3 regions of the Halomonas sp. A29 genome follow, and region 3 is predicted to be linked to each of the others. Evidence: predicted binding sites of a transcription regulator. Region 3 holds the regulator's gene; each other region holds the start of a gene.
The links. The regulator FNR, encoded in region 3, switches genes on or off when oxygen is low (the NO sensors DNR and NnrR bind a similar motif). The targets are predictions, from matches to a motif close to TTGATNTANATCAA.
Positions count from the first base shown of each region.

Region 1 (9,537 bases), on a different contig from region 3:
GGGAGATGCTCTCTTCGCGTCCATCGCGAGTGAGTACAACGTTGTGCCAATCGGCATTGGGTCGAGCGCCGCCGGCTTCGCTGATAGCGTCGAGGAGAGTCAGCGGCACGATGGTCAGCGGCTGCGCTCCAGGACGTTCCACCGCTCCGCTGACATAGACCTTCTGCGAGCGGAACGCGGCAATTCCGACTTCCACCTGCGGCTCGGTGATCACATTCGAGAGCCGCCGACTGAGCATGCCGCGCAACTCCTCGAGCGTCATGCCCGCCACCTGCACGCGCCCCACGTAGGGGTAGAACATGGTGCCGTCGGGCCGCACCCGATTCCCGGTCTCGGATGCCGCACGCTCACTGCCAGCGGGTATGGTCAGTTCCGGATGGTCGTAGACAATGACACTGAGCACGTCGCCGGGACCGATGCGATACTCGTAAAGCTGGAGGTCGCGCTGAAGCTCGGGAGGCAGCGGGCGCGAGGCGGGCTCGACCATACGCATTCCCATGACCAGCTCAGGCGTTATCGGCTCTATGTCGACGCGGGAGTCAAGCGACTCCTCCAGCCGGTTCTCGTTGATATGGCCGCCAGGAGAGTATGCGCACCCGGCCGCTAGCAGCAGCACGAGCAACACAGCCAACGCCCCGGTGAACCTCGCTGCCCCTGTCACCAGCGATTGGCCGTCCGACTCTGCGAGTACCCAAGCGCTGTTTCTGTCTTCTGTACACGTTGTCATTGTTCCATCCCCCGCGGGACCCCATAGACACGCTACCGCCCCGGATTTCACTGGCAGTCATCCGAAGACCTGTTTTTTCTTCTTTTCCCAGCCTCATCGACAGCGACCTGTAATTTACATTTGGTGACATTTACGAAAAAGCCACCATGACGCTTTGATGAAGCAAAAGATACATTCAGGTTACATTGGCGTTTCGATGCCACCAGATGGTTTTTACCTCAGCCTCGTGCTGAAAATCGGTGGCAAAAAAAGGCTCAGGAGAAGCAGCAGAAACTGCGCTGGACGCATGAGAAAAATCAGATGTGAAAATTAGACAGGCGTACCCTTCGCAGGAGAAAAATCTCCTGTTACGAAAAGACGACAAAGAGTTGAATATCAGCCTCGAAGAGGGCTACCAGTGATTGACAATCGCTGAATCCACTGATTGCAGGCCTCATCGATGAGTTGGTGGGCCCGTTGGAACGCCTCCGCAGGACGGCGGTAAGGATCGGGGATGTCGAGCCCCTCCCCCTGTGCCAGCCAGTAACCCAGGCGCATGACCTTGCCAATTGCCTGCGGCCAGCGCTCGGAGATCATGCGTCGCTGCTCGTCGCTCATCACCAGGACCAGATCGGCCTCAGCCAGGTGCTGGGCATCGAGCTGCCGCGCCGAGTGGCCGGAAACATCGAACCCTGCGGATTCGGCAAGCGCGCGCGCGCTGGGCTCGACACCCTGGCCGACCAGGGCGGTCAATCCTGCCGAACTCACCTGACAGTGGGGCAAGCGCTGCTGGAGCATCGCTGCGGCCACCGGGCTGCGACAGACGTTACCGCGACAAACCACCAGAATGGAGCGGATCATGAGCGTAGTACACTCGACATGAACGGATTTGAGGGAGCCTTGCCAGGACTATCATAGCGCCCGGCTCCCGGGAGTGGAAAAACCCTGCCGCCTGGCTCAGCATAGAGCCAGCCAAAGTGATCTTCGCGCCAGGTTCTTCGAATCAGTGACAAGGTGGGAGCAGCGAATGAAAGACCGCAGCGCCATGCGCCTGGCCCGTCTGCAACAGGTGCTCGCCGGCGGTGGTACCATCCATCTTCGTGAAGCCGCGCATCTCTGCGGTGTCTCGGAAATGACCATTCGCCGCGACGTGGCCGCAAGCGCAGGCGCCATGACGTTGCTCGGTGGGCGCTTGGTGATGGCCAACAATCCTCATTATGCGCCGGCCTATGACCTCGACCAGCAGAAGGATAGCCACGCCCAGGCCAAGCGCCGGCTCAGTGAACGGGCGGCCGGCTTCATTGCCCACGGCGATACCCTGTTCATCGACTGCGGTACCACCCTGCTGCCCCTGGTAGGCCGGCTCGCTGCCTATGAGCGGCTTACCGTAGTGACCTATGCCCTCAACGTAGCCAATGCGGTAAGCCTGCTGCCCGAGGTGCGCCTGGTACTTCTCGGTGGGCTTTATCATGCCAGTTCGCAATCCTTCGGCAGCGACGACATGAGCACGGCGATCAAGCGCCTGGGGATCAATCGCGCCTTCATCTCGGCGGCAGGCGTGCACGCGGAACGCGGCGTGAGCTGCTTTCACTTTCATGAAGTCGCCCCCAAGCAGGCCGCCATCGCCAGCGCCGAGCAGCGCCTGCTGGTGGTCGACGAAAGCAAGATCGGCCAGGTCCGCCCCGCCTACTTCGCCAAGCTGGACGACTTCGATGTGGTGATCACCGACGGCGACGTGGCACCTTCACCGGAGAGCGGCGGACCGAGAATCGTCGCCGCCTGACACCCAGAAGCAACGAAGCCAGGCAAAGCCCGGCTTCGTTGGGGTAGGGTCGAGCGCAGGAGTCAGGCTTGAGACGAAAATTCGGCGAGCGAAGGCCAGACAAGGCAAAAATCGGCGAAAGGACGGAGTTTACGTGTTGTAAATGAGTACCTTGAGCCGATTTTTAACGCAGTATGGCCGAGCGCAGCCAGTGTTCGCCCAAGCCTAGCCGCACTTGGACCAGCCGCAGCCCGCATAGCAGGTAGGACAGCCATCCATCATGATCAACTCACCGCGACACTCGGGGCAGTGGCCCACCACCGTGGGGCCGTCACCCTTCTCTTCGGCGACTGCCGCCTTGGCCTGCTGCTCGGCGCGGACCTCCTCCTCGGGGGTGGGCGGCTGCCAGGGGTGACCGTGGGCCAGGCGGTGGGCGTAGCGGCTGACCAGGTCTTGTACCGGCACCTGGTTGCCATCTTGGTCGAGGAAGCCGCGGCGGTAGAGGATCTGCTGGATCGACCAGGCGATGGCCGCCACCTCGGAGTCGTGGAACATGGGCTTGCCCCAGCGGTTCATGCCGCAGCGCACCAGGCCCTTGTCCCAGGCCACCTTGCGCAGGTCGGCCACCGCCTGGGTGACGTAGCCGCCGCGGGCGGCCAGCGACAGGCTGCGCATGGTGGCGGTAATCCACTGGTGCTCGCTGGAGAGCTGGCCGGAGGGGAAGAAGAACTCCACCGGGCGCTCGATCACCACCCGCTGGCCGTCGAGCACGCCCTCCACCGGCATGAAGGAGACCAGCAGGTAGACCTTCTTGCGACCCTCGGCACCGACGTAGGAGATCTTCTCGGAGACGGCCTCCAGCGTGCCTTCCGGACGCGAGGGGATACGTACCGTGAGCGGGTTCTCGTCGGCCAGCGGCGCCTCTTGCACCGCCTTCTTGACGCTGTAGGAAACGATCTTTGACTTGATTTCGACGGCCATCACGGGGCTCCTGCGGAAAAAGGTTGAACGGCATACAGCGGCTCGGGGCTGATCCGTCGACAGGCCTGCGAGGAGGCGCTGTAAACCCATCCCTGGGCGCTACCTTCGCCATCCATGGCGAAGGACCTCCTCTTCGGCCTGTCCCCGGCGCCCCTCGCTACCGGCAGCTGAAGGATCACAGGCTCACCATTTGCCATAGGTGCCTTCCTTCAGCGCATCGTAGAGATTCGCCGCATTGTGCTCCTCGCCGTCGTAGATCACCTTCTCGTCGCCGGCCAGCTCCAGCGTCTCGCCGTTCTCCAGCTCGAACACGTAGGTGGTGTTCTTGAGGTCGTCCTCGCGCACCAGCACGCCCTGGAACGCTTCCGGGTTGAAGCGGAAGGTGGTGCAGCCCTTGAGCTTGCTCTCGTAGGCGTCCAGGTAGAGATCCTTGAACTGCTCGAAGGGGAACTCGGTGGGCACGTTGACCGTCTTGGAGATGGCCGAGTCGACCCACGCCTGGGCCGCCGCCTGCACCGCCACGTGCTGCGTCGGGGTCACCGAATCGGCGGTGATGAAATAATCGGGCAGGTCGCTCTCCACCGCGTCGCTGGCGATGAAGTGGCGGTAGGCAGCAAGCTCGAAGGAAACCACCTCCACCTGCTCCTTGGTCTTCTTGCCCGACTGGATGACGTTGCGGAAGTAGCGGTGCGAGAACGACGGTTCGATGCCGTTGGAGGCGTTGTTGCCCAGCGACAACGAGATGGTGCCGGTCGGCGCGATCGAGCTGTGGTGGGTGAAACGCGCGCCGTGCTCGGCCAGTGCCGCGACCAGTTCCGGTTCCACCTCGGCGACCTTCTGCATGTAGCGGCTGTAGCGCGCGTGCAGGATACGCCCGGGCACCTTGTCACCGATCTCGTAGCCATCCTTCGCCAGCTCCGGGCGCTCGCGCATCATCTTCGGCGTGATCTCGAAGTCTTCAGCCAGTATCGGCGCCATGCCCTTCTCGCGGGAGAGCTCCAGCGCCTGCTTCCAGCCCTCGATGGCCAGGTTGCGGCTCACCTCTTCGGTGAAGGCGAGCGACTCGGGCGAGCCGTAGGGGATCTTGAGCATGGTCAGGGTCGAGCCGAGGCCGAGGAAGCCCATGCCGTGGCGGCGCTTGGCTTCGATCTCACGGCGCTGGCCCTCGAGCGGAAGGCCGCTGATCTCGACCACGTTGTCGAGCATGCGGGTGAAGATCGCCACCACCTGGCGGTAGCGCTCCCAGTCGAAGCGCGGCTTCTTGCCGAAGGGGTCGATGACGAAGCGGGTCAAGTTGACCGAGCCCAGCAGGCAGGCACCCTCCGGCGGCAGGGGCTGCTCACCGCAGGGGTTGGTGGCGCGGATCTCCTCGCAGAACCAGTTGTTGTTCATGCGGTTGACCTGGTCGATCAGGATGAAACCCGGCTCGGCGAAGTCGTAGGTGGAACGCATGATGGTGTCCCACAGCTCACGGGCCTTGATCACCTCGACGATACGACAGGCGACGCGGCCCTCGGCGTCGACACTGTAGCCCTCCTCGATCACCGGCCAGTCGCGGTAGATCAGGTCCTCGGGCTTGACGTCCTCCTTCTCGCCGCCGTGCAGCGGGAAGGCCAGCGGCCAATCGGTGTCGTTCTTCACCGCCTCCATGAACTCGTCGGTGATCAGCAGCGAGAGGTTGAACTGGCGCAGCCGGCCGGCTTCGCGCTTGGCTTCGATGAAGCTGCGCACGTCGGGGTGGCCGATGTCGAAGGTGCCCATCTGGGCACCGCGGCGACCGCCCGCCGAGGCCACCGTGAAGCACATCTTGTCGTAGATATCCATGAACGCCAGCGGGCCGTTGGGGCCGGCGCCGGCACCGAACACGAAGGCCCCCTTGTGGCGCAGAGTGGAGAATTCGTAGCCGATACCGCAGCCCGCCTTGAGCGTCATGCCGGCATCCACCACCGAGGAGAGGATGTCGTGCATGGAGTCGCGGATGGTGCGCGAGACGGTGCAGTTGATCAGGCTCACCGCCGGCTTGTAGTCCTCGGCGCCGGCGTTGGACATGATGCGCCCAGCGGGGATGGCGCCGTGCTCCAGCGCCCAGCGAAACTTGGGCAGCCACTCCTCGGCGCGCTCGCCTTCCACCGCGGCCAGAGCCCGCGCAACGCGGTCCCAGGTCGCTGCCACGTCCTTGTCGACGGGGCGTCCATGACGATCCTTGAGGCGATACTTGGAATCCCAGATATCGCGTGAGGGCACTTGCATAGGCACCTCGTGGGATGTCTTGACGGCCTTGGTGGAAGTACTCATGCAGGGATCTCCAGTAAGGGTCAAAAGTTCAAATCGTTCAAGATTGCTGACGCGCCATGCGTTCGAGGCGCGCCAACCACTCGCCGAGCCGGCCCTGGGCCAGCCCTTCTTCGCGGCCGTCCAGCAGGTTCTTGACCATCAGGCCGAGCTCGGTATCGCCCTCGATCACAAGGCGGCGTTGGAAGAACAGCGCGTCGGGGTCCTCGCGCCGGGTTGCCAGACACAGGAACTCGCGCCACCCGCCGCGAATGGTGGCCTCGCCCACCTCCAGGGAGAGCCTGAAGCGCTCCTGCTCGAGGGTCAGCGTCAGGATCATGCCCAGATCCTCGAGATGCAGCGAAATCCGTCGCCCTTCCAGCGCATCGAACTCGCCCTCGGCCAAGGGCTCGGCGAAGGTGCGGTTGAGCAGCGGTTCGATCAGCTGGCGTTTGACCCGGAATGGCACGCGGGGGTCGATGGCGCGGATAAGGCGGGCCGGCGCGGGCGGGCGTGGCAAACGCGACAGGGGCAACGGCAACATGGCGACTCTCCGATGGAGCGAACCGGTGGATTCGGCGCGGCCACAAGGCCACGAAACCGATCATCCTAAGCCCGACGCCGCCCGCCTGCACTGATATGCGTCAAGCCCGTGACAATGCCCTTACCCAGGGCCTTGGCTACCATATATAGCCAAGAGAGCCGGATCAAGCACCACATCTAGACTTTATTTTTAACGCTAGCTCTTGCATTGCGGTAACTATTTGATCCCCAAGCGGCGCGCCAGCTTGTGCAGGTTGCTGGGGTCCACGGCCAGCCCCCGAGCGGCATTTGCCCAGTTGCCGTCGCATATGGCCAGCGCCTGACGAATCGCCCGTCGCTGGGCGGATTCGACCTGATGACGCAGCGCTTGCACGGCCCCGGGGCGCACTTCAGTCTCGCTCTCCTCGTCCCTTGGGGTTTTCAACGCTCCGACATGTGGCAAGTCGAGCCACTCAGACTCGAGGGTGACGATGTCGTCACGCCGTGCGCCATGGCCCAGCGCCTTGATCGCCGCCCGGCTGATGACGTGCTCCAGTTCGCGCACGTTGCCCGGCCAGGCGTAATCGAGCAGTGCTGCCTCGGCCGCCGGCGCAAGTCGCAAGCTACGCACCCCGAGCCGGGCGCGGTTGATCTCGAGAAAGTGGCCGGCCAGCACCAGCACGTCACTGTCGCGTTCGCGCAGCGGCGGGATCGCCACCGGGTAGACCGAGAGGCGATGATAGAGGTCGGCACGAAAATGGCCGTCGCGTACGCCGTCGGCCAGCTGGCGATTGGTAGCGGCGATGATGCGCACGTCGACCCGCCGCGGAGTGTCCTCGCCCAGACGCTGAATTTCGCCATTCTGCAACGCCCGCAGCAGCTTGGCCTGGATGGGGATGGGCAGCTCGCCGACCTCGTCGAGGAACAAGGTACCGCCGTCGGCGGCCTCGAAGCGTCCCGCACGGCCTGCCGTGGCCCCCGAAAAGGCCCCCTTAACGTGCCCGAACAGCTCGCTTTCGGCCAGCGTTTCCGGCAGCGCCGCACAGTTGACCTGTATCAGCGGCTGATCCCGGCGCGGCGAGCGCTGGTGCAACCGGCGAGCGAACAGCTCCTTGCCCACGCCGGTTTCGCCCATCAGCAGTACCGGGAGATCGGAATCGGCCACCACGTCGAGTTCACGCAGCAGCCGCTGCAATACGACGCTGTGCCCAAGAATGTCTCCGCCTTCACCGGGCTCGGCCTGTATGACCGCGCCCTGGTGCGCCATGCGCAGCGCTCGCACCTCCTGCTCCAGGCGCGAGACACGCACCGCCGATTCGACCAGCAGCGCGTAGCGCTCCAGCGCCGTGCGCGACGCATCGTCGAAGGTGCCGGCTACCAGGGCATCCAGGGTCAGCACACCCCAAGGCTCCCCTTCGACATGCAGGCTGATGCCCATGCAGTCGTGCACGTGCAGCGGCTCGCCGGGCTGATGCTCGACCAGGCCGTCATAGGGATCGGGCAGGGTCGAATCCGGCGGAAACAGGGTCGAGCTGCGGCTGGTGAGAATGGCCGCCAGGCGCGGGTGGCGGGCCACCTCGAAGCGCCGCCCCAGCGCCTCGCGCACCAGACCTTCCACTGCCACTGGTACCAGCACATCATCCCGAAGGCGCAGCAGGCACACCGCACCACAGCAGAAGCTCTCGCGCAGGGTGCGTACCAGCCGCTGCAAACGCACGGCGCTAGGCAGGTCGGCGGCAAGGTCGGCGAGAAGCGAGTCGTCGAGCATGGTTGAAATCACCACATCTGGGTTAATAAAACCCTAACACAGCAGGGTATTTTTCACCATAAATCAGACAACCCATTGTCATAAAAGAAAAACACAACCTGGCACGCCACTTGCTCCAGTTAAGCGTCTTTCCCTTTTGCAGAGGCACGCTCATGAACCTGCTCGAACAGACCGTTGGCCGCATTGCCCTGTCGCTGCCCGGCGCCACCCGCATCTTCCATACCCACAATATCGACTTCTGCTGCGGCGGGCGCATCAGCCTGCGCCAGGCCGCCGAGCGAGCTGGCCTGCACGTCGACCGACTCGTCGCCGAACTCGAGGCGCTACCGGCCGCCAGCAGCGAGCAGCGCGACTGGCGCGAGGCCAGCAATGACGAGCTTATCGATCACATTCTCACCCGTTACCACGACGTGCACCGCGCCCAGCTGCCCGAACTGATCCGCATGGCCCGCCGGGTCGAGCAGGTGCACGGTGAGCGCGACAGCTGCCCGAACGGGCTCGCCGAACTCTTGACGATGATTTACCAGGAGATGGAGAGCCACATGCAGAAGGAGGAGCAGATCCTGTTCCCGTTGCTGCGCAGCGGCATGGGTGCCCGGGCCCAGGGGCCGATCGCCGTGATGCGCCAGGAACACGACGACCACGGCGTGAACCTGGAGCAGGTGATGCTGCTCACCGACGACATCACCCCGCCCAAGGGTGCCTGCACCACCTGGCGTGCGCTCTACACCGGCCTGCGCGAGTTCCGCGAGGACCTGATGGAGCACATCCACCTGGAGAACAACTTGCTGTTCGAACGGGTCGGTTGAGGAAACGCTTCCTAAGCACACCTGCCGAAACGCAAACGGCGCCCCCGCGGGGCGCCGTTGTATTTCGGTGGGTAGATTAGACGGTACGTGAGAAGCGCCCCTCATTGGGCTTGAGGTAGGCATCGAAGGCCATCGCCATGTTGCGCATCATCAGGCGCCCGGTGGGCAGCACTTCGATGGCCCCGTCCTGGATCGACAGCAGGCCATCCGCCTGCATTTCTTTGAGCTCGCCGAGGGCTTCGGCGAAGTAGTCGCGGAAGACGATGTCGTGGCGCGCCTCGATGGCAGCGAAGTCGATTCGGCCGTGACACATCAGGGCGTTGATCACGTCGCGGCGCAGGCGGTCGTCGTCGTTGAGGCGGTAGCCGCGCATCACCGGCAGCCGCCCCGCTTCGAGCCGTGCCTGGTACTGGGCGGTCTCCTTGACGTTCTGACTGTAGCTGTCGCCGACCTTGCCGATGGAAGTGATACCCAGGCCGATCATGTCGCAGTCGGCATGGGTGGAGTAGCCCTGGAAGTTGCGCTGCAGGGTGCCGTTCTCCCTGGCCAGGGTCAGCTCGTCGTCGGGCAGGGCGAAGTGGTCCATGCCGATATAGACGTAGCCGGCCGCAGTCAGTCGACGAATGGTCAGCTCCAGCAGCTCCAGCTTGCGCTCCGGCGGCGGCATGTCCTCGGGGCGGATCAGCCGCTGGGCCTTGAACAGCTCGGGCAGGTGCGC
Region 1 is NZ_JAXQPR010000011.1:45,437-54,973, reverse strand. Features, by position in the region: gene SPH52_RS19205 (polysaccharide export protein) at 1-727, opposite strand, end outside; gene SPH52_RS19200 (low molecular weight protein-tyrosine-phosphatase) at 1,103-1,567, opposite strand; gene SPH52_RS19195 (DeoR/GlpR family DNA-binding transcription regulator) at 1,734-2,489, shown strand; gene SPH52_RS19190 (ribonucleoside-diphosphate reductase) at 2,694-3,449, opposite strand; gene SPH52_RS19185 (adenosylcobalamin-dependent ribonucleoside-diphosphate reductase) at 3,633-5,744, opposite strand; gene SPH52_RS19180 (SCP2 domain-containing protein) at 5,782-6,264, opposite strand; gene norR (nitric oxide reductase transcriptional regulator NorR) at 6,481-8,010, opposite strand; gene ytfE (iron-sulfur cluster repair protein YtfE) at 8,163-8,819, shown strand; gene hemN (oxygen-independent coproporphyrinogen III oxidase) at 8,896-9,537, opposite strand, start outside.
Region 1: a site for FNR is predicted at 6,355-6,368, ahead of SPH52_RS19180 (SCP2 domain-containing protein). Genes of this name have one in related genera too.

Region 2 (9,537 bases), on a different contig from region 3:
CTGCGCCTGCTGGCGCCGCCTGTGGTGGCGTTGGTGGCGGTGGTGCTGGTCTGCGTCTTCCTGGCGCTGTGGGTGCCGGCGGCAGGTTTGGCATTGGCCGCGCTGCTGCTGCCCGCCTGGATATGGCTGACCGTTGGCCAGGCGTGGCTAGGCATGGCCGCGAGTCGGCGTCAGGTAGAGCATCTGCAGCGCTTGCGTAGCCAGGCCATCGAGTCCCTGGAAGGGATGGCGGAGCTGGAGGCCTACGGCAGCCGAGGCTGGCATCGCCGTGGCTTTCATCAGCACGAGGAAGCGCTACGGCATGACCAGCGTCGTACCGGCAGGCTGGCGGGTTTCGGCAGCGCCTTGGTGAACCTGGTGGTCGGATTGGGCATGGTGGCGACCCTATGGCTGGCGGCGGCGGCGTGGCAGCAGGGCACGATCAGCGGTGCCGTAATGGTCATGCTGCCGCTGGCGGTGCTGGCGCTCGGCGAAGCGCTGGCCCTGCTGCCGGTGGCCTTTACCCACTTGGGAGCAACCCGTGGCGCGGCCGAGCGGCTCAACGCGGTAGAACAGGCAACTAGCGAGTCCGGCAGGAGGCATGACAGTCTGCCCGAGGGTGCCTTGTCCGTACGGCTCACCGACGTGAGCCTGCACTATCCCGGGGCGCTATCGCCAGCGCTGCAGAATGTCACGCTGGCCCTGGCGGCGGGGGAACGCTTGGCACTTACCGGCGTCTCCGGTGCGGGCAAGAGTAGCGTGGCGGCGTTGCTGACCCGGCGCCTGCCTCCCAGCCAAGGCGAGATCGCGGTTGGCGACATACCCCTCGAGAGGATCGAGGAACAGTCGCTGCGTGAACGCGTCGCGATTCTGAGCCAGCGCATCGACCTGTTCCAGGGCAGCCTGGCGGCCAACCTGTGGCTGGCGGCACCTGGTGCCAGCGAATCCCGGCTGTGGCAGGCGCTGGCCTGGGTCGAACTAGCAGAGTGGGCCGAATCCCTGCCGCACGGGTTGGACACGCAAGTCGGCGAAGGAGGGCGGGCGCTTTCCGGAGGGCAGGCGCGGCGCCTGGCCCTGGCACGGCTGTGGCTGCGCGACCCGGGGCTGGTCATTCTCGACGAACCCTTCGCCGGCCTGGATGAAGGCACCGTATCGCGGCTGGCGCCGCGGTTGGACCAGTGGCTGAAGGGGCGCAGCGTGATCTATCTGGTGCACCAGCTCGACGGCGGTATATTCGACCCGCCTGGGATTACTCAGACGAGGCGGCTTATGCCAGTAGGCTGACCGTTTGCGCAAATGCCGTGTATCCATCAGGATATGGAAATAAAGGCGATGAGGTGCATCATGCGCGACTTTCTCAAGCGGCTGCCCAAGGCCGAACTTCATTTGCACATCGAGGGCTCGCTGGAACCTGAACTGATGTTCGCTCTGGCCCGGCGCAACGGGATCGAGCTGCCCTACGATTCGGTCGAGGCGGTGCGTGCGGCCTATGACTTCCAGGACCTTCCTTCCTTCCTCGAGCTGTACTACCAGGGCATGAGCGTGCTCAAGCGTGCCGAGGATTTCCATGACCTGGCCATGGACTATTTCCGCCGTGCCCATCAGGAGGGCGTGGTGCACGTGGAGATGCATTTCGACCCCCAGGCACACCTGGCTCGGGGGGTCGAACTCGATGTCGTGATGGAGGGGTTGAGCCTGGCCCAGCGCGAGGCCGAGCGCGAACTGGGCATATCCACGGCACTGATCATGGCCTTCCTGCGTGACCGACCGTCCGCTGAGGCCATGCAGGTGCTGGAAAGCGCCGCGCCCTATTGGGAAATGCTCGATGCGGTGGGGCTCGACAGCGCCGAGCGTGGCCATCCCCCGTCGAAATTCCGCGAGGTGTTCCAGCGTGCCGAGATGCTGGGCATTCCCCGGGTTGCACATGCCGGGGAAGAAGGGCCGCCCGAGTACATTCGCGAAGCCCTCGACCTGCTCGATGTGTGCCGCATCGACCATGGCGTGCGCTGCCTGGAGGACCCGGAACTGGTTGCACGGCTGCGTGACGAGGGTGTCGTGCTCACCGTATGCCCGCTTTCCAACGTGCGGCTCAAGGTGGTGGAGCGCATCGAGGATCACCCGCTGCCCCAACTGCTCGATGCCGGGCTGAGGCTGACGATCAACTCGGACGACCCGGCTTACTTCGGCGGTGGCATGCTGGACAACTTCGTGGCCTGCCATGACGCCTTCGGCTGGTCGCGCGAGACCTTCATCCAACTTGCCGGCACCGCCATCGAATCCGCCTTCGTGAGCGACAGGCGCCGGCTTGAGCTGCGTCAGCAACTGGCTGCCAGCGTCTGAGCCAACGAAAACCCCCAGCAAAGCCGGGGGCGCGGTGTGGCAAGTAGTGTCGCTGCCCGAATGGGCCCTGCTCTGGGCGGGCTTACGGCAGTGCGGGTACCTCGAAGTCCGGCATTTCCCCGGTCAGGGTATGCAGGAAAGCGGTGATGTCGGCGATGGTGGTATCGTCGAACTCGCGGTTGAGCATTTCCCGACCCATGATCGCCACGGCTTCCTCCAGGGTTTCGGTGGCCCCGTTGTTCATGTACGGATAGGTCACGCCGACGTTGCGCAGAGTGGGCGTGCGGAACTTGTGCATGTCGGCTTCGTTGCCGGTGACCTCGTATCGGCCAACGTCGGTGGAGCCGGGCACCTGGATGGCGTAGAAGTTGCTGTCGGTGAACGCCGGGCCGCTATGGCAGGCGATACAGCCGTTGTCGGCGAAGGCCACCATGCCATCCTTTTCCTGCTGGTTCAGCGCGTTGATATCGCCCCGCAGGTAACGATCGAACGGTGAGTTCGGCGTATTCAGCGTGCGCTCGAAACTGGCTATCGCCATGGCCAGGTTGTCTTTGTTGATCGGATTCTCGTCCCCGGGGAAGGCTTCGGCGAACTTCTCCTGGTAGAGCGGGAATCCTTCCAGGCGCTCCAGTGCCATGTCGAGGGCCATGGCCATCTCGATATCGGCCTGTATCGGACCAAGTGCCTGGCCTTCGAGATCGGGCTCGCGACCATCCCAGAACTGTGAGCCGAGGAAACCCGAGTTGAGGACGGTGGGCGTGTTGCGCTCCCCGATCTGGCCGTCGTGGCCGGTGGCGCGCGGAATGCGGTCGCTCCAGCCCAGCGCCGGGTTGTGGCAGGTCGCGCAGCTGATCACGCCGCTGGAGGAGATACGCGGCTCGAAGAACAGCATGTTGCCGAGTTCGACCTTTTCCTTGGTCAGGGAGTTCTCCGCCGGGATCGGCGGCAGGTGGGGCAGTGGCTGGAAGCGGTCGCGGTAATTGCCGAGGCCGTCGTCGGCGGTGGCACCAGTAGCCGCCAGAGCGGCGCTCAGCGATACCACGGCGGCGAGTCGAGCCGGCCGAACGAGAGCGTGATGTGTCATGACGAATCCCCTGGGTTGCAAGCTAGAGACGGTTTAGCCTGAATTGCAACGTCAGGTTACGGTTGCCTCTTGAGCCATATCAACCAAGTGAAATGGTCGGAATGGGGCACTCATTGAGGCAGGTCAAAGTTTGGTTCGTTCCGTCAGTTTCATGCCAACGAACGCTTGTTCACAGGTTCCTGAGTGTGGTTTCGAGTGCTATCCAACGAGGCGGGGAACGGGGCCGGCATAGATGCCGGCCCCGTGGCATCAGTGGGTGGTGACCAGCATCACCACGCTGAGGGCGGCGGAGACCCACATGGCCGGCTTGATGTCCTCGAACTTGCCGGTGGCCAGCTTGATCAGCACGAAGCTCAGGAAGCCGAAGGCGATGCCCAGGGTGATCGAGTAGGTCAGCGGCATCAGGATGATGGCCAGGAAGGCCGGGAAGGCCTGTTCGAAGCGTGTCCAATCGATCTTGCTGATCGGTGCCAGCATGAACAGACCGACCAGCACCAGGGCCGGCGCCGTGGCGATGCCTGGCACCAAGGACAGCAACGGCGAGAGGAACAGGAACGGCAGGAACAGGAAGGCGATGGTGACCGCCACCAGGCCGGTACGGCCGCCCTGGGCCACGCCGGCGCCGGATTCGATGAAGGTCTGTGCCGCGCTAGTGCCGAGCGGAGCGGCGATCATCGAGGCGAAGGCGTCCACGGTCATCGAGCGCTTGAGGTTGCGCGGGTTACCGTCCTTGTCCTTGAGGTCGGCCGACTCCGAGAGCGCCATGAAGCACGACAGCGCATCGAAGAAGTTGGTGAACAGCATCACGAAGATGAACGGCAGGTAGGCGACCTTGAGCGCGCCCCAGATATCCACCTGCATTACCGCGCTGAAGTCCGGCCAGGCGGCGAAGCCGCTCCACTCCACCACCACATCGCCGCCCCACAGGCGACCCATGGGCGTTGCCAGCAGCGTGGTCAGGGCAATGCCCAGAATCAGCGCGCCGTTGAAGCGCATGATCACCAGGATGGCGGTGGCCATCATGCCGATGAAGAAGGTGATCAGCGAGGCATCCATGCTGCCCAGGGTGACCAGGGTCGCGTCGCTGCCGACGATGAAACCGGCATTCTTGAAACCGATGAAGGTGATGAACAGACCGATGCCGCAGGTAATGGCATAGCGCAGCGAGGGCGGTATCGCATTGATGATCGCCTCGCGCACGTTGAACATCGCCAGGGTGGCGAACAGCACGCCGGACCAGAACACGCAGCCCAGCGCCACCTCCCACGACAGCCCCGCACCCTGCACCAGGGTATAGGTGAACAGCGCGTTCATGCCCATGCCCGGTGCCACCAGGATCGGATTGCGGGCATACAGCCCCATGGCCAGGCTGCTCATGAAACTGATCAGCACGGTGGCGGATAGCGCCGCCGAGAAGGGAATGCCGGCATGGGAGAGGATCGCCGGGTTGACCACGATGATGTACATCGAGGCCAGGAAGGTAGCGATACCCGCGAGAATTTCTGTACGCACGCTGGAGCCACGCCGGCTTGCGCCGAAGTAGGTATCCAGCCAGCTACCTTGACCCAGGACCTGCCGGGAGGGCTGGCCTTCTGTTCTGTCGGCCAGGGAAGAGGAGGTCGGTTCCATAGTCGGTGTCCGTTGTTGTTGGATGCGTTGTCAGTTTCTATTTGGCATTTCTGACCGAATGGTCAAGCATGTCCAGACACAGCCTAGACAATATTTGACCGATTGGACAGGTGGGTTGCGACTAACGTCGTAGAGGCAGGTGGGAGAGGGCTGGAGAGGGGGTGAGACGGCAGAGGGCGGGGACAAGACTCTGGAGAGGGGCTCAGCTCACTGCGGTTGTTGCCTAGGGTGCGGCAGGCCGATCCCGCCTAGGCGTTGCCCTCAACGTTTCGCTTGGTTACGGTAGGTAAAAAGCCGCAAAAGATGGCTAAGTAACCAAGACATACTCAGGGATGCCGCATTTGGGATGATGGGAATCGTCATCCATTCTGCCAGCAGGGCGGTAGCGTCCCTGTAATTCCAGCTCAACCCAGCGGGCTACGCACCACAGCAAACCCTTTGTTCAGCACATGCGTTCCATCGCAGACCTTCACCTTCATAAGCTTGGGGTCGGTGTGCGCTTTTATAACTGGCTTCTTTAGATAAGCAGATATGCATACAGTATATTGGTTCCGACAAAACGTGCATGCACGCGAATTGTGCATAGGTGGCCGAATTATGCTTTGGCGCTATATGAATCAATGGGTTAGGAGAGATGAAGTGTGTTAGATAACATTGTTGAACGCGCAGGGGTGTTCATCCAATATCAGGACGTACGGTCCAATCACTGTTAGAGCTAATGATGAATCAGAAACTTGTGGGTTTGGCCAATAACACTAAGTGGAATGAGCTACAGCAAATAATGTCTGGCTATGGCCAAAGGGCTCCCTATTGGAAAACTCAGGCCACTAATGGTTTTGTCTATCCACCAGATGGCTGGGACGGCGATTGGACCTATCATTTCCGCTTGGGTGAGCACAAATTCATAGAGTGGTGCGAAATGCATCCGAGAGCTAAAGAAGAAGGGCTAACTTTAACCGAGGTTGTAGATATTTGCCGTCGCATTGGATTTGAAATTGAAGTTTACGAGACCTCTGTGCGAGTGATCGGGTATCGGAGGTTCTAACAATCGCAGGCACGGCGACGGCCTTTCCGTTGCGGCTGCGCCTACACTACAAGTCCGCGCGTGCTGCGGGCGTTATATGAAAAGGAGAGTTCAGTGTTCGTAGTATCTCTAGCGTACAAAGTAGAATTATCAGAAGTGGATAAGCACATAAATGACCACATTGCATATCTGGAAAAGTATTACGAAAAAGGGAATTTTATCGCTTCCGGCCGTAAAGTCCCAAGAACCGGAGGAGTAATACTCGCCCATGCAGAAAACCGAGAAAAATTGGATGCCATTTTGCAAGAAGATCCTTTTTTCAAAGCTGATGTGGCAAGTTACGAAGTGACTGAGTTTGTTCCAAGCAAGGTAGGACAAGGTTTTGAGTCGCTTGCAAATTTCATATAACAATCAGCTGCTGTCGGACAGTCAAAAGCTCCGGTCAAAAAAACGGCCTCCACTTTTGCCTGCCTCAGAGCCGGGCGTTGTACGTAAATCCAAAGGCTGATTAAGTATGAAAGAAAAGGTAGTTATTGATAACGAGATTTCACTTTATACCGAATCATTCGGCGACCCGGTCCATGAGCCAATTGTTCTGATCATGGGGGCAATGTCGTCGGCGGTATGGTGGCCTGATGAGTTTTGCTCCCAACTAGCCGCAATGGGCCGCTATGTGATTCGGTACGACCATCGTGATACCGGAAAATCAACTAGCTATGAGCCAGGTCAGGCTCCATATTCTGTTGAAGAATTAGCAGATGATGTGGTTCGAGTCATTGATGGTTATGGTATGGAGGCTGCACACTTAGTTGGTATATCTTTGGGAGGCTACCTTGCCCAGCTTGTTGCTCTCAAGTATCCGCAGCGTGTAAAGAGTTTGACGCTGATTTCTTCAGAGCGTCTTGCAGAGACAGATCCCGATATGCCCCCTTTTGATTCTGCAATCATCGAATATCATCAACGGGCGGAATCATTAGATTGGTCTGATCGAGATGCTGTGGTGGAGTATCAAGTTGGAGCGTGGCGAATCAACTCAGGTACTGCGCATGTTTTTGACGCTGAGAAGATACAAAAGATTGCTGAGTTAAATTTTGACCGTACGCCAAATATCCTGACAACATTCAACCACACTACTTTAGGTGGTGGGGAAAAATGGCTTGGGAGATTAAATGAGATAGCTGTATCAACTTTGATCATTCACGGAACCGAGGATCCTGTACTTCCTTATGTGCATGGGTTGGCACTGAAAGATGAGATTCGTGGTTCAAAAATGCTGACGCTGGAAGGCACAGGGCATGAGTTGCATCATGAAGACTGGCCGAAGATTATCCAAGCGATCAAGGGGCAAACGTCATAGCTATGGGCGCACCGTATAACAAGTTGCTGCACCGGAAAAATAACTCGCTCGCGCTCGCTATTTTCCGGTGAGCAAAGCGTTATCGAAACCGCGCTGATGCTTAGTAGTATTGCTTCCTCTTCAGCCCAACCTCTAAGGAGCAGCACCGAGTGCTTAGCATAGCCACCAGTGTCGTTGTGTTTTTAGTCGCAATCTTGCACGTCTACATTCTCGTCTTGGAGATGTTCTTTTGGGACAAGCCACTGGGGAGAAAGGCCTTTGGTTTGAGCGCTAACTTCGCAGCGCAAACGAAGACATTGGCGGCAAATCAAGGTCTATATAATGGTTTCTTGGCTGCTGGCCTCTTCTGGGGCCTTGCCCTTGGCCAAGCAGGGTTCTCCATCAAAGTCTTCTTCCTGCTTTGCGTTTTCATCGCTGGGGTCTACGGCGGCCTGACGGCGAACAAGAAGATTCTCCTCATTCAGGCCGTTCCCGCCGCGCTTGGTCTCGTTTTGCTGTTCCTGGCTGCGTAACAGACTGCGCTTGACCCTGAAAAGCTAGCTGATCAGGGCAAGGCTCTAGGCTCTGTACGAAAACTGTCTGCGCTCGCCCATACGGCGTTAAAAATCGGCTCAAAGTACTCATTTACACCCCGTAAACTCCGTCTTATCGCCGATTTTTGCCTTGTCTGGCCATCGCTCGCCGACTTTTCGTACAAAGCCTAGCGCGACGCCAGATCCCGGTTCAGCTCACCGGGATTGAGGTGAATGGCAGCTCGATTTGGTCGATAGGAAGCGGTTTGCAGAAGTAATAGCCCTGGAACACGTGACAACCCGCCTCGACGAGCCAGTCGAACTGCTGCGCGGTCTCGACTCCTTCGGCCACCACCTCGAGCTTCAGCGCGGTTCCCATGGCGATGATGGTGCGCACGAGGGCTCTGTCATCCCGGGACAGCAGCAGGTCGCGAACGAAGCTCTGGTCGATCTTGACCTGGTTCAACGGCAGCCGCTTGAGGTATTGCAGGGAAGAGTAGCCGGTACCGAAGTCGTCCATGGCGAAGCTGATGCCACGTGCCTTCAATTGCTGCATCTTGGCGATGCCGGCCTCGATGTCATCGATGATGCTGCTCTCGGTCAATTCCAGCTTGAGGTGCGTGGGATCGGCCCCGCTGACGGCAAGGATACGCTCGACGCGGGAGACGAAATCCGGCTCGTGGAACTGTCTTGCACTGACGTTGACCGCCACCGACAGATGGGCGGAGCCCGGCTGATTGCCCCAGGCCACCAATTGATGGCAGGCCTGCTCCAGCACCCAGTCGCCCAGCGGAACGATCAGGCCGCTCTCTTCGGCCAGGGGGATGAACTCAGCCGGCGACACCATACCGCGAGACGAGTGTTGCCAGCGTACCAGCGCCTCGACACCGACCACCTTGCGTTGGGTATCGACCTGGGGCTGGTAGACGAGGCGGAACTCGCTGCGCTCCAGGGCCAGGCGCAAGTCGCGGCGCAGTTCGTTGCGCGCCTCCATCACGGCCTGAACTTCCGGATCGTGGAAGCGGACGGTATTGCGCCCTGCGAGCTTGGCGCGATGGCAGGCGGCGTCGGCGAGCTTGAATAGCGTCTCCACGTCGCCCGTACCGTCGAAGATGGCGATCCCCTGGCTCGACGAGAGATAGTGCTGCAGACCGTCGAGGGAGTAGGGTGCGACGATGGCGAGGCGGATCCTCTCGGCCAGCTCCTCGATCCGGTTGGCCGCCCTGTCCGCCTGCTCCGGCAGCGAGTCGACGACCAGCAGGAACTCATCGCCGCCCAGTCGCCCTACAATACACCCCTCCTGCTGGAAGGTGCGCAGTCGCTGGGCCACCTCGCGCAACAAGCGGTCGCCGGTACGATGGCCGTAGCTGTCGTTGATCTGCTGGAAGAGATCGAGATCCAGGTAGATCAGCGCCCCATGCTGGCCGTTGCGCTGGCACAGCATCAACGAATGCGCCAGATGCTCGCTCATCATGCGCCAGTTGGGCAGTTCCGTCAGGCCGTCGAAGTGGGCCAACTGGTGGGCCTTGCGTTCGGCCACCAGTCGACGTGCTTCGCTTTCACGCAGCCGCAGCACCGCCAGGGCAAGCTGCTGCAACTGGCCTCGCCCCAG
Region 2 is NZ_JAXQPR010000010.1:3,265-12,801, reverse strand. Features, by position in the region: gene cydC (thiol reductant ABC exporter subunit CydC) at 1-1,263, shown strand, start outside; gene SPH52_RS18315 (adenosine deaminase) at 1,324-2,319, shown strand; gene SPH52_RS18310 (cytochrome-c peroxidase) at 2,402-3,403, opposite strand; gene SPH52_RS18305 (NCS2 family permease) at 3,653-5,032, opposite strand; gene SPH52_RS18300 (DUF6678 family protein) at 5,751-6,077, shown strand; gene SPH52_RS18295 (YciI family protein) at 6,171-6,464, shown strand; gene estX (alpha/beta fold putative hydrolase EstX) at 6,571-7,413, shown strand; gene SPH52_RS18285 (DUF1304 domain-containing protein) at 7,563-7,925, shown strand; gene SPH52_RS18280 (putative bifunctional diguanylate cyclase/phosphodiesterase) at 8,137-9,537, opposite strand, start outside.
Region 2: a site for FNR is predicted at 3,473-3,486, ahead of SPH52_RS18310 (cytochrome-c peroxidase). Genes of this name have one in related genera too.

Region 3 (9,537 bases):
GTCGTCGCCATGCCGGCGGCGAGTATGGCTGGCTTTTTCATCCCTACACCGGGGATGAGCTGGTGGCTATCGACTGCGAGACTACCGGTGTCGATACGCGTACCGCCGAGCCCGTATCCATCGGTGCGGTCAAGGTGCGCGGCGACAGGGTGCTGACCAGCGAGTCGCTGGACTTGCGCCTCAAGCGCCCCGCCACGCTGACTGGCGACTCGATCCGCGTGCATGGGCTGCGGGGTATCGATCTCGACGATGGCGTCAGTCTGGATGAAGCCTTGGTGACACTGCTCGACTTCATTGGCAACCGCCCGCTGCTGGGCTGGCGGCTGGACTTCGACCTGGCCATTCTCAATCGCCAGATTCGGCCTCGCTTCGGTTTCGACCTGCCCAACAGCGGGATCGATGTGGCACAGCTGTTTCATCGCCAACAGCGTCGCAGCGTCATGGAGCCGGAGCCGCGTTCGCAGCGCTTCGAGGCGGTAGCGGAAACTCTTGGCGTGCCGGTCATGGGGCGCAACACCGCGCTCGGCGATGCCGTGACCACGGCGTTGATGTACCTGCGCCTGGAGCGTGTTGCGATGCCTGATCGCCGCGAGGCGTGAAGTGGTGAAACAACCTGGTAAATTGCGCCGGCATGACGCCACGGCGTCGCCACTGGGACGAGGCGATGGTAGGATGGCCACCGTCATCCACCACGCTCTGGCAGTCCGTGACCATGCAAGACGCCGTGATTTTCAATCCTCATATTGCCGACGGCCCTGATGCTCATCAAGAGCAGGGCAATGGCGTAGAGACCTCCCCCTTGGAGGCGCTCGATGCCAAGGCCCGGCGCGAATTCAACAAGTTGCAGAAGCGCCTGCGACGTCAAGTGGGCAATGCCATCGTCGACTACGGCATGATCCGCGAGGGCGATCGCGTCATGGTCTGCCTGTCAGGTGGCAAGGACAGCTACACCCTGCTCGAAATCCTGCGCAACCTGCAGCGCAATGCGCCGGTAAGTTTCTCGCTGGTGGCGGTCAATCTCGACCAGAAGCAGCCGGGCTTCCCCGAACACGTGCTGCCCGAATATCTCGAGTCCATCGGCGTCGAGTACTACATTCTCGAGCGTGACACCTATTCGGTGGTGAAGGAGAAGACGCCGGAGGGCAAGACCACCTGTGCGCTCTGCTCACGGCTGCGTCGCGGCTCCCTCTACGGCTTCGCCGAGGAGATCGGTGCGACAAAGGTGGCGCTGGGCCATCATCGCGAGGACATTCTCGAGACGCTGTTTCTCAACATGTTCTATGGCGGTAGTCTCAAGGCCATGCCGCCCAAGCTGCTCTCGGATGACGGCAAGAATATCGTCATTCGTCCCCTGGCCTACTGCCGCGAGGCGGATATCGCCGAATTCGCACGGCTGATGGACTTTCCCATCATTCCCTGCAACCTGTGTGGCTCACAGCCCAACATGCAGCGCCAGGTGGTCAAGGAGATGCTTTCCGAATGGGAGCGCAAGCATCCTGGGCGCATTGAAACCATGTTCAAGGCGGTGACCAACGTGGCACCGTCTCAGTTGGCCGACCGTGAGCTGTTCGACTTCGAAGGGCTGGAGTCCAAGCAGGTGCGGATGCGCGAGCGTCGAATCGACGCGCTGGAGCTTTCGCACAATCGCTGAATAGCCGGTTAGTGCCGCCAAACAGAGACCAAACAGAGAGACCCGCTCGGCATTGCCGGGCGGGTCTCTTCGATCGGAGTTGCGAATTATGGGCTCAGTGATCGTCCTGCGCCTGGGCCACCAATGCCTCGAGATTGAGAATGTTCACTTCGCGCCCAGAGACCTCGACCAGCCCTTGCTGCTGGAAGCGCCCCAGGATGCGGCTGACCGTTTCCACGGCCAGGCCCAGGTAGTTGCCGATATCAGCACGCGACATGGAGAGGCGGAAGCTGTAGGGCGAGTAGCCGCGGCGGCGGAAGCGGTCCGACAGGCTGGAGAAGAAGCTGGCCAGGCGCTGATCGGCGGTCTTGCGTGACAGCAGGCGCATCATCTTGCGGTCATCGCGCAGCTCCTTGCTCATGCTGCGGTAGAGCTGGCCTCGTAGCTCGGGCAACTGCTCGGAAAGACTGTCGAGACGATCGAAGGGGATCTCGCACACGGTGGTGGTCTCGAGCGCGATCACGCTGCCGGGATAGATCTCTTCGTCGATGCCATCGAGGCCGACCAGTTCGCTGGGCAGGTAGAAATTGGTGACCTGGTCGTCGCCGGAGCCCTCGGTGGTGACCTGCTTGAGGCTGCCTGAGCGCACGGCAAAGACACTGCTGAAGGCGCTGCCCTGACGGAACAGCGATTCGCCCTTCTTCAAGGGTGAGCGACGCCGGATGATGGCGTCGAACTGCTCCATGTCCTCGAGCTCCAGGGCGAGAGGCAGGCATAGCGAACTCAAGCTGCAGTTCTGGCAGCGGGTTTCATGCAGCAACGAACGCCGCTTGCCGACTGCATTGGCCGCGTTGACCGGCATGCTCCACCTCCTGGATCGTTATCATTGACGCATTATGGAGCATTATTGTAGCCGGTAAAATGCCTCTTGCGACCTTTGGCCGCAGTATGTTTAGAACTTTCTTGCTAGCCCTTTGAGGTCAGACGATGCGTGAGAACTGAGCATCGGGCAGCAGCGGCGAGCGGGCATCGAAGGCCATGGCCAGGTGTCGGATCAGCAGCCGGCCGATGGGGGTTGCAATAATCCGCGGCCCTTCCATGAGCGCGAGCCCGTCGCGCTGGAGGTTCTCCAGCCGTGCCAGGGCATCCGCCAGGTAACGGGGAGCATCGATGCCGAAGGTTTCGCTCAGCTCGGCCATGTCCAGCTCCATGTCGCACATCAGCCGCTCGATGGCATGCTGTCTGACACGGTCGTCGAAGTTCAGCCGGATACCTCTTGCGGTGGGCAAGCGGCTGCCGTCGAGGGCCGCTTCATAGGCGTCAAGGCTGGTGTGGTTCTGGGCATAGGCGTCATCGATGCAGGAGATGGCCGAGACGCCTAGCCCAACCAGGTCGCATTGGGCATGACTGGAATAGCCCTGGAAGTTGCGCTGTAGCGTGCCTTCGCGCTGGGCGATGGCCAGGCTGTCGCTGGTGCGGGCGAAGTGATCCATGCCGATGTGCACGTAGCCCGCCTCGGTCAGCATGGCGATGGTAGTGCGCAGTATCGCCAGTTTCTCCTCGGGCCGAGGCAGGTCTTCGGCGCGAATGTGCCGTTGGGCGGTAAAGCGCTCCGGCATATGAGCATAGTTGAACACCGAAAGGCGCGCCGGTGCCATGGCGATCACTTGTGACAGGGTGGTGGCGAAGCTGTCGCGAGTCTGAAAAGGCAGGCCGTAGATCAGGTCCAGGTTGAGCGAGCGAAAGCCGAGGCGATCGGCTTCGTCGAGCAGGGCCTCGGTGAGAATGCGTGGCTGGACCCTGTTCACGGCGCGCTGCACCTTGGGGTCCAGGTCCTGAACGCCGAGACTCAAGCGATTGAACCCCAGCGCCTGCAGGTGGCGCAAGGTGAAGACGTCGGCCTCACGCGGGTCGATCTCGATGGCGTAGTCGCGCTCACGGGCGCTGGAGAGGCCAAAGCGCGCGTCGAGCCGGTCGATCAGATCGCTCATCTGATCGAGGCTGAGAAAGCTCGGGGTGCCGCCACCCCAGTGCAGCTGTGCCACTTCGCGACGCGTATCCAGGTAGGGCTTGATCAGCACCATTTCCCGATCGAGGCGCGAGATGTAGGGCTCCGCCACCTTGGCGTTCTTGGTGGCTATCTTGTTGCAGGCACAATAATGGCAAGCCTTGCGGCAAAAGGGGATATGGACGTAGATCGACAGCGGCCTGCCGTCGGCATTGCTGCGGGCAAGGGCGGCCTGGTAGGCCTCCACGCCAAAATCGTCACTGAACGAATTGGCAGTGGGGTACGAGGTATAGCGCGGGCCATGAGTGTCGTAGCGCCGCAACAGGGCCTCGTTCCAGGCGAATGGATCGGCCATCGCTCGATGCACGGACATCGCGGGAACGGACATGATGGCACTCCGAAAGGCTAGCGTTGACACAATGTAGCGATACACCGCCCTAGGTGGATTGAGCTGCGTCAAACGAAGTGTCAATGCCGTCCCGGGACAGCGCCTTTAATGCCCTGCCATGCCATGCGGCAATAGTGCAAAGAGCTGCCACAGGGCGAAGGCGATGATGGAGAGTGCCGCGATGGTACGGGTCGCCGGGTGACGGATCAGCGCACCCAACTGGCGGGCGGCGAAACCGGTGACCAGCAGTGCAGGCAGGGTACCGAGTCCGAACGCACCCATCAGCGCTGCGCCGCGCAGTGGGTCTGCCGTGGCCAGGCTCCAGGCCAGCATCGAGTAGACCAGCCCACAGGGTAGCCAGCCCCACACCGCGCCGAGGCCGATGGCCTGGGGAATCTTCACCACCGGCATCAGGCGTTTGCCAAGAGGCTCCAGGTAGCGCCACAGGTGCCGGCCAAGAGCCTCCACCCTGAGCAGCCCCTTCCACCAGTTGGCAATGTAGAGCGCCATCAGAATCAGCATCGCGGCAGCGAACACCTGCAGGACGATCCGCGTGGCAGGGGTGAGCGCCAGGACGGTACCAAGCGAGGCGACCAGCGCCCCGGCGACCATGTAGCTCAGGATGCGGCCCAGGTTGTAGCCCAGCAGCAGCCCCGAAAGCCTTGCGGGACTGCGCATACTGGGCGGCACGGCGAAGGTCAGCGCGCTCATGATGCCGCCACACATGCCGATGCAGTGCGCACCACCGAGCAGGCCGAAGACGAAGGCCGCCAGCAGCGGTGGCAGGCCGAGTCCGGTAGGGTCCATCAGCGCGCCGCCGGGCCGTCGCCATTCCCATCGGCCGGCTTGCGCTGGGCGGCCTGCCGCCGTTTTTCGCGCTCCGCCGGCGTCAGGTCGTTCTCGTCCTCGTCGAAGAGAATGCGGTGGGCCGGGCCCTCCAGGTCCTCGAACTGATCGTTCTTGACCGCCCAGAAAAAAGCCCACACGGCCAGGCCGAGCAGGATCAGGGAGAGCGGAATGAGCAGATAGAGGATCGTCATGCATTCACCAGTTGCGCATCGGGGCTCGGCGTCGGGTTGGGGCGCATATGGAAGCGATTGAGACGCAGTGCATTGCCCACAACCACCAGCGAGCTTCCCGACATGCCTAGCGCCGCGACCCATGGCGGCACGATGCCGATGGCGGCCAGGGGCAGGGCAGAGAAGTTGTAGCACACCGACCAGATCATGTTCTGGCGCATGATGCGGCGGGTGGCACGGGCTATCTCGATCGACTCGACGATACGCATCAGGCGCGGGCTCAGCAACACGGCATCGGCGCTGGTGCGGGCCAGGTCGGTGGCGCCGTTCATGGCGATGGATACGTCGGCCCCGGCCAGCACCGGCACGTCGTTGATACCGTCGCCGATCATGGCCACCTTCTCGCCGGCGGCCTGGCACTGGCGAATGCGGGCCAGTTTGTCTTCCGGGCTGGCGCCGGCCTGCCAGGTATCGATGCCGAGCTGCTGTGCCATGGTGCGCACGGCATCGGCCGTGTCGCCAGAGAGCAGTTCCACCTGGACGCCGCGAGCCTTCAGCGCCACCATGGTCTCGATGGCATCGTCGCGCAGCCGGTCACGCAGGGCAAACCAGACGCGGGGTTCGCCTTCCTCGCCGAGCAGCAGCCACTGGCCATCGCCCGGGGCGGTGAGCTTGTGCTCGGGAGCCGCGAAGTCGGGTCGCCCCAGGCGCCAGCGACGGCCTTCGATCACTCCCTCTACGCCCAGGCCGGTGCGGCTGGTCCGCTCGCTTGTCTCCATCGTGGCGTCGCGCCAGGGGCGGAAGGCGCGGGCAATGGGGTGTTCCGAGTAAGCCTCCAGCGCCGCGGCGATCACCTTGGCGCGCTCCGGCTGAAGCTCACCGAGCGGGCGGGTGTCGACGAGCTGCATTTCACCGCAGGTCAGCGTGCCGGTCTTGTCGAAGATGACCCGGTCGACCTGAGACAGTGACTCGATGGCATCGGCACGGGTGATCAGCACCCCACGGCGGCGCAGCTGTCCATGCCCCGCGGTGAGGGCGGTAGGTGTCGCCAGCGCCAGGGCGCAAGGGCAGGTCACCACCAGTACCGAAAGCATGACCCACAGCATGCGGCTGGGGTCGATGAACCACCAGGCGGTGGTTACGCAGACGGTCACCACCAGCAGGCGCAGCACGAACAGGTGCGACATGCGTGCGGCCATCTGGGCCAGGCGCGGGCGGCTGGCGAAGGCGCGGTCGGTCAGGTCGACGATGCCCGCCACCCGCGCCTCCTTGCCGGCGTGGGTAACGCGTACTACCAATGGGCTTTCAATGTTCTGGCTGCCGCCGGTGACGGCGTCGCCGACGCGGCGGTTCACCGGCAGGTACTCGCCGGTGAGCATCGATTCGTCGAGGCTCGATTCGCCCTCTTCGATGACACCATCGGCGGGCACACCGTGGCCAGGCTTGATCAGCACCCGGTCACCGGCGGCGAGCTCGCTGGCCGGCAGGATGCGCTCCTCGTCATTGGCTTCCAGGCGCACGGCAGAGAGCGGCAGGGCACCGGCCAGAACGTTACCGGTGTGGCCGCTGCGCCGGCGCGCCCGCGCTTCCACGTAGCGGCCGAAGAGCAGGAAGAAGGTGAACATCGCCACCGAGTCGAAATAGACCTCGCCCGTGCCTGACAGCACGGCATAGCCGCTGGCGAGATAGGCGCCGCCAATGGCGATGGAGACCGGCACGTCCATGCCCAGTACGCGGGTGCGCAGGTCGCGTACGGCATTACGGAAGAAGGGGACGGCCGAGAAGAACACCACCGGTGTGGCCAGGGCGAACGACAGCCAGTGGAACAGGGCGTAGAAATCCTCACTGATCTCACCGGGGCCGGCCACGTAGATGGGGATCGAGAACATCATCACCTGGGCCATGCCCACCGCGGCGATGATCAGCCGGCGGATGTTCATGCGCTCCTCGTGCTGCAGCCGCTGCTGGGCAGCGTCGGGCTCGTAGGGCTGAGCGCTGTAGCCGATGGCGGCCATCTCGGCGAGGATGTTTGAAAGCTTGAGTCGGGCCGGATCCCAGGCCACGCGTACGCGGTGATGGCTGAGGTTGACAGCGCTGGAGGTCACGCCCTCCAAGGCGTTGAGGCGGTGTTCGATCAGCCAGGCGCAGGCGGCACAGGTGATGCCATCCACCGCCAGGGTCGCATGGACCTCGCCGTTGTCGCCATCGGTATGCACGAACTGGCGCTGCAGCCCGGGATCGTCGAATACCGCCCAGGTCTCGGCCTTGACCGCCTGGCGCTCGTCGGGGCGCTCGGGCAGTTCGGTGCGAAAGCGGTAGTAGCTGGCCAGGCCGCCATCGACGATGGCGTGAGCCACCGCCTCGCAGCCGGGGCAGCACAGCGGGTGCCTGCCGTCATCGAGGGCAATCGACCAAGGTGCCCCTGCCGGAACCAGGCTGCCGCAGTGATAACAGCTTTCGGTGGGCTTCACGTTACTGGCGGCCAGGGTCATGTCGTCATGCGTCAAGTGTGGTCACATCGCTCGTGTCAGCTACGCTGCTGCACGCCCGGCGTGAGGCTGAAACTCTCCTCGCTGGGAAGGCTGGCCTCGCCGACCAGACGCCACTCGGGTTGTTCTGCGCTGGGATGAAGCTGCAGGTACCAGCGGTAGCGCAGGTTGTCGGGTGCCTGGCCAAGGTAGCGGCCGTCGCGCACGTGTTCGAGCACGAGATCCTGGTCGCGATCGTCCTGGGTCGGGAAGATCAGGCGCAGGTAGAGCCTCTCGGGGCGGTCATCGCCGTCGAGCTGCACGATGATGTCGCTGGTCATGGGGTCGATGCGCAGATCCGCGGCCAGGTTCAGCTCATGAGCACGCTGCTGCTTGGCCAGGACCATGTTGATGGCGCGACCGTGTTCGTAATAGTCCTCCTGGACCATGCCATCGGCGGAGCGCACGGCCAGCACGGCAAAGGTCGAACTTACGCTGATCGACAGCATCAGCAGCCCGAGCAGAAACCACGGCCAGAACTGCTTGTACCAGGGGGAGGGGGTCGTCATGTGATTCATCTCCGGGTTTCACCGATGAAGCGGGTTTCTCGCTCGAGCGCGATGCGCTCGTTGTCTTGTGACTGCAACAGCAGCTGAATGGTATGGCTGGGTAGCTCCAGTACCGCCGGGTCGGCGGTGACCTGAACGGCGAAGAGCCGCGAGGTGCCGGCCGGTACCCGCAGCGTCTCGGTATCCAGTTCCAGGCCGGGCAGCCCACTCACTGCGAGGTGGTAGGTATGCTCCCGGTCGTCGAGATTGCGCACCGTCAGGGTATAGACGTTGCTGATGCGCCCGTCACGGGTCATCTGGTAGAGCTGGCCACGCTCGCGCTCGGCCTCGAAATTGAGGGGCATGCGATCGCCCAGCGCCCAGACGAACAGGCCGACCATCACCATCAGCGCGGCGAAGTAGCCTAGCAGGCGGGGGCGCAGGATATGGGAGCGCTTTCCTTCCAGGGCGTTCTCGGTAGTGTAGCGGATCAGGCCACGCGGATAGTTCATCCGGTCCATCACGCTGTCGCAGGCATCGATACAGGCCGCGCAAGTGATGCATTCGTACTGCAGACCATCGCGAATGTCGATTCCGGTGGGGCAGACCTGTACACAGAGGTCGCAGTCGATGCAGTCGCCATGGCCGGCCTCGCGGGCCTCGGCATGGCTCAGGCTCTTCTTGCGCGACCCCCTGGGCTCGCCACGGCTGGTGTCGTAGGAAACGATCAGGGTATCGGCGTCGAACATTACCGACTGGAAGCGGGCATAGGGGCACATGTAGATGCACACCTGCTCGCGCAGCCAGCCGGCATTGAGATAGGTGAAGACCAGAAAGAAGCCGACCCAGAAATAGGACCAGCCGTGGGCCTCGAGGGTGGGCAGCTCCACGGCCAGTTCGCGTATCGGGGTGAAGTAACCGACGAAGGTCACGCCCGTCGCCAGCGCAATAGCCAGCCAGACGGCGTGCTTGGCGCTCTTGCGCCATGCCTTGTCGACGCTCATCGGCTCGCGGTCGAGCTTGATGCGTCGGTTGCGTGAACCCTCGAGGCGGTGCTCCACCCAGATGTAGAGAAAGGTCCACACGCTCTGGGGGCAGGTATAGCCGCACCATACGCGACCGGCGAATACGGTAATGAAGAACAGGCCGAAGGCGCAGATGATCAGCAGCCACGAGAGCAGGATGAATTCCTGGGGGTAGAAGGTTGCTGCGAAGATGTGGAATTCACGTCCGGGCAGGTCGAACCAGATCAACGGCCGATCGCCCCAGGTGAGCCAGGGCAGGCCGAAGAAGGCCAGCATCAGGAACCAGTTCGACAGCCGGCGCAGGCGCTGGAACAGGCCCTTGATCTCGCGCACGTAGATGTGGCGTCGCTTGGCGTACATCTCCTGCTGCACCGCGCCACGCGGGCTGTGGTGGCCCACCGGTTCCGGGGTCACGTCACGCGTGGGAATCTTATCGTTCATGTTGGACTCG
Region 3 is NZ_JAXQPR010000001.1:80,624-90,160, reverse strand. Features, by position in the region: gene SPH52_RS00485 (3'-5' exonuclease) at 1-599, shown strand, start outside; gene ttcA (tRNA 2-thiocytidine(32) synthetase TtcA) at 713-1,651, shown strand; gene fnr (fumarate/nitrate reduction transcriptional regulator Fnr) at 1,746-2,492, opposite strand; gene hemN (oxygen-independent coproporphyrinogen III oxidase) at 2,611-4,026, opposite strand; gene SPH52_RS00465 (sulfite exporter TauE/SafE family protein) at 4,132-4,833, opposite strand; gene ccoS (cbb3-type cytochrome oxidase assembly protein CcoS) at 4,833-5,066, opposite strand; gene SPH52_RS00455 (heavy metal translocating P-type ATPase) at 5,063-7,537, opposite strand; gene SPH52_RS00450 (FixH family protein) at 7,573-8,082, opposite strand; gene ccoG (cytochrome c oxidase accessory protein CcoG) at 8,088-9,527, opposite strand.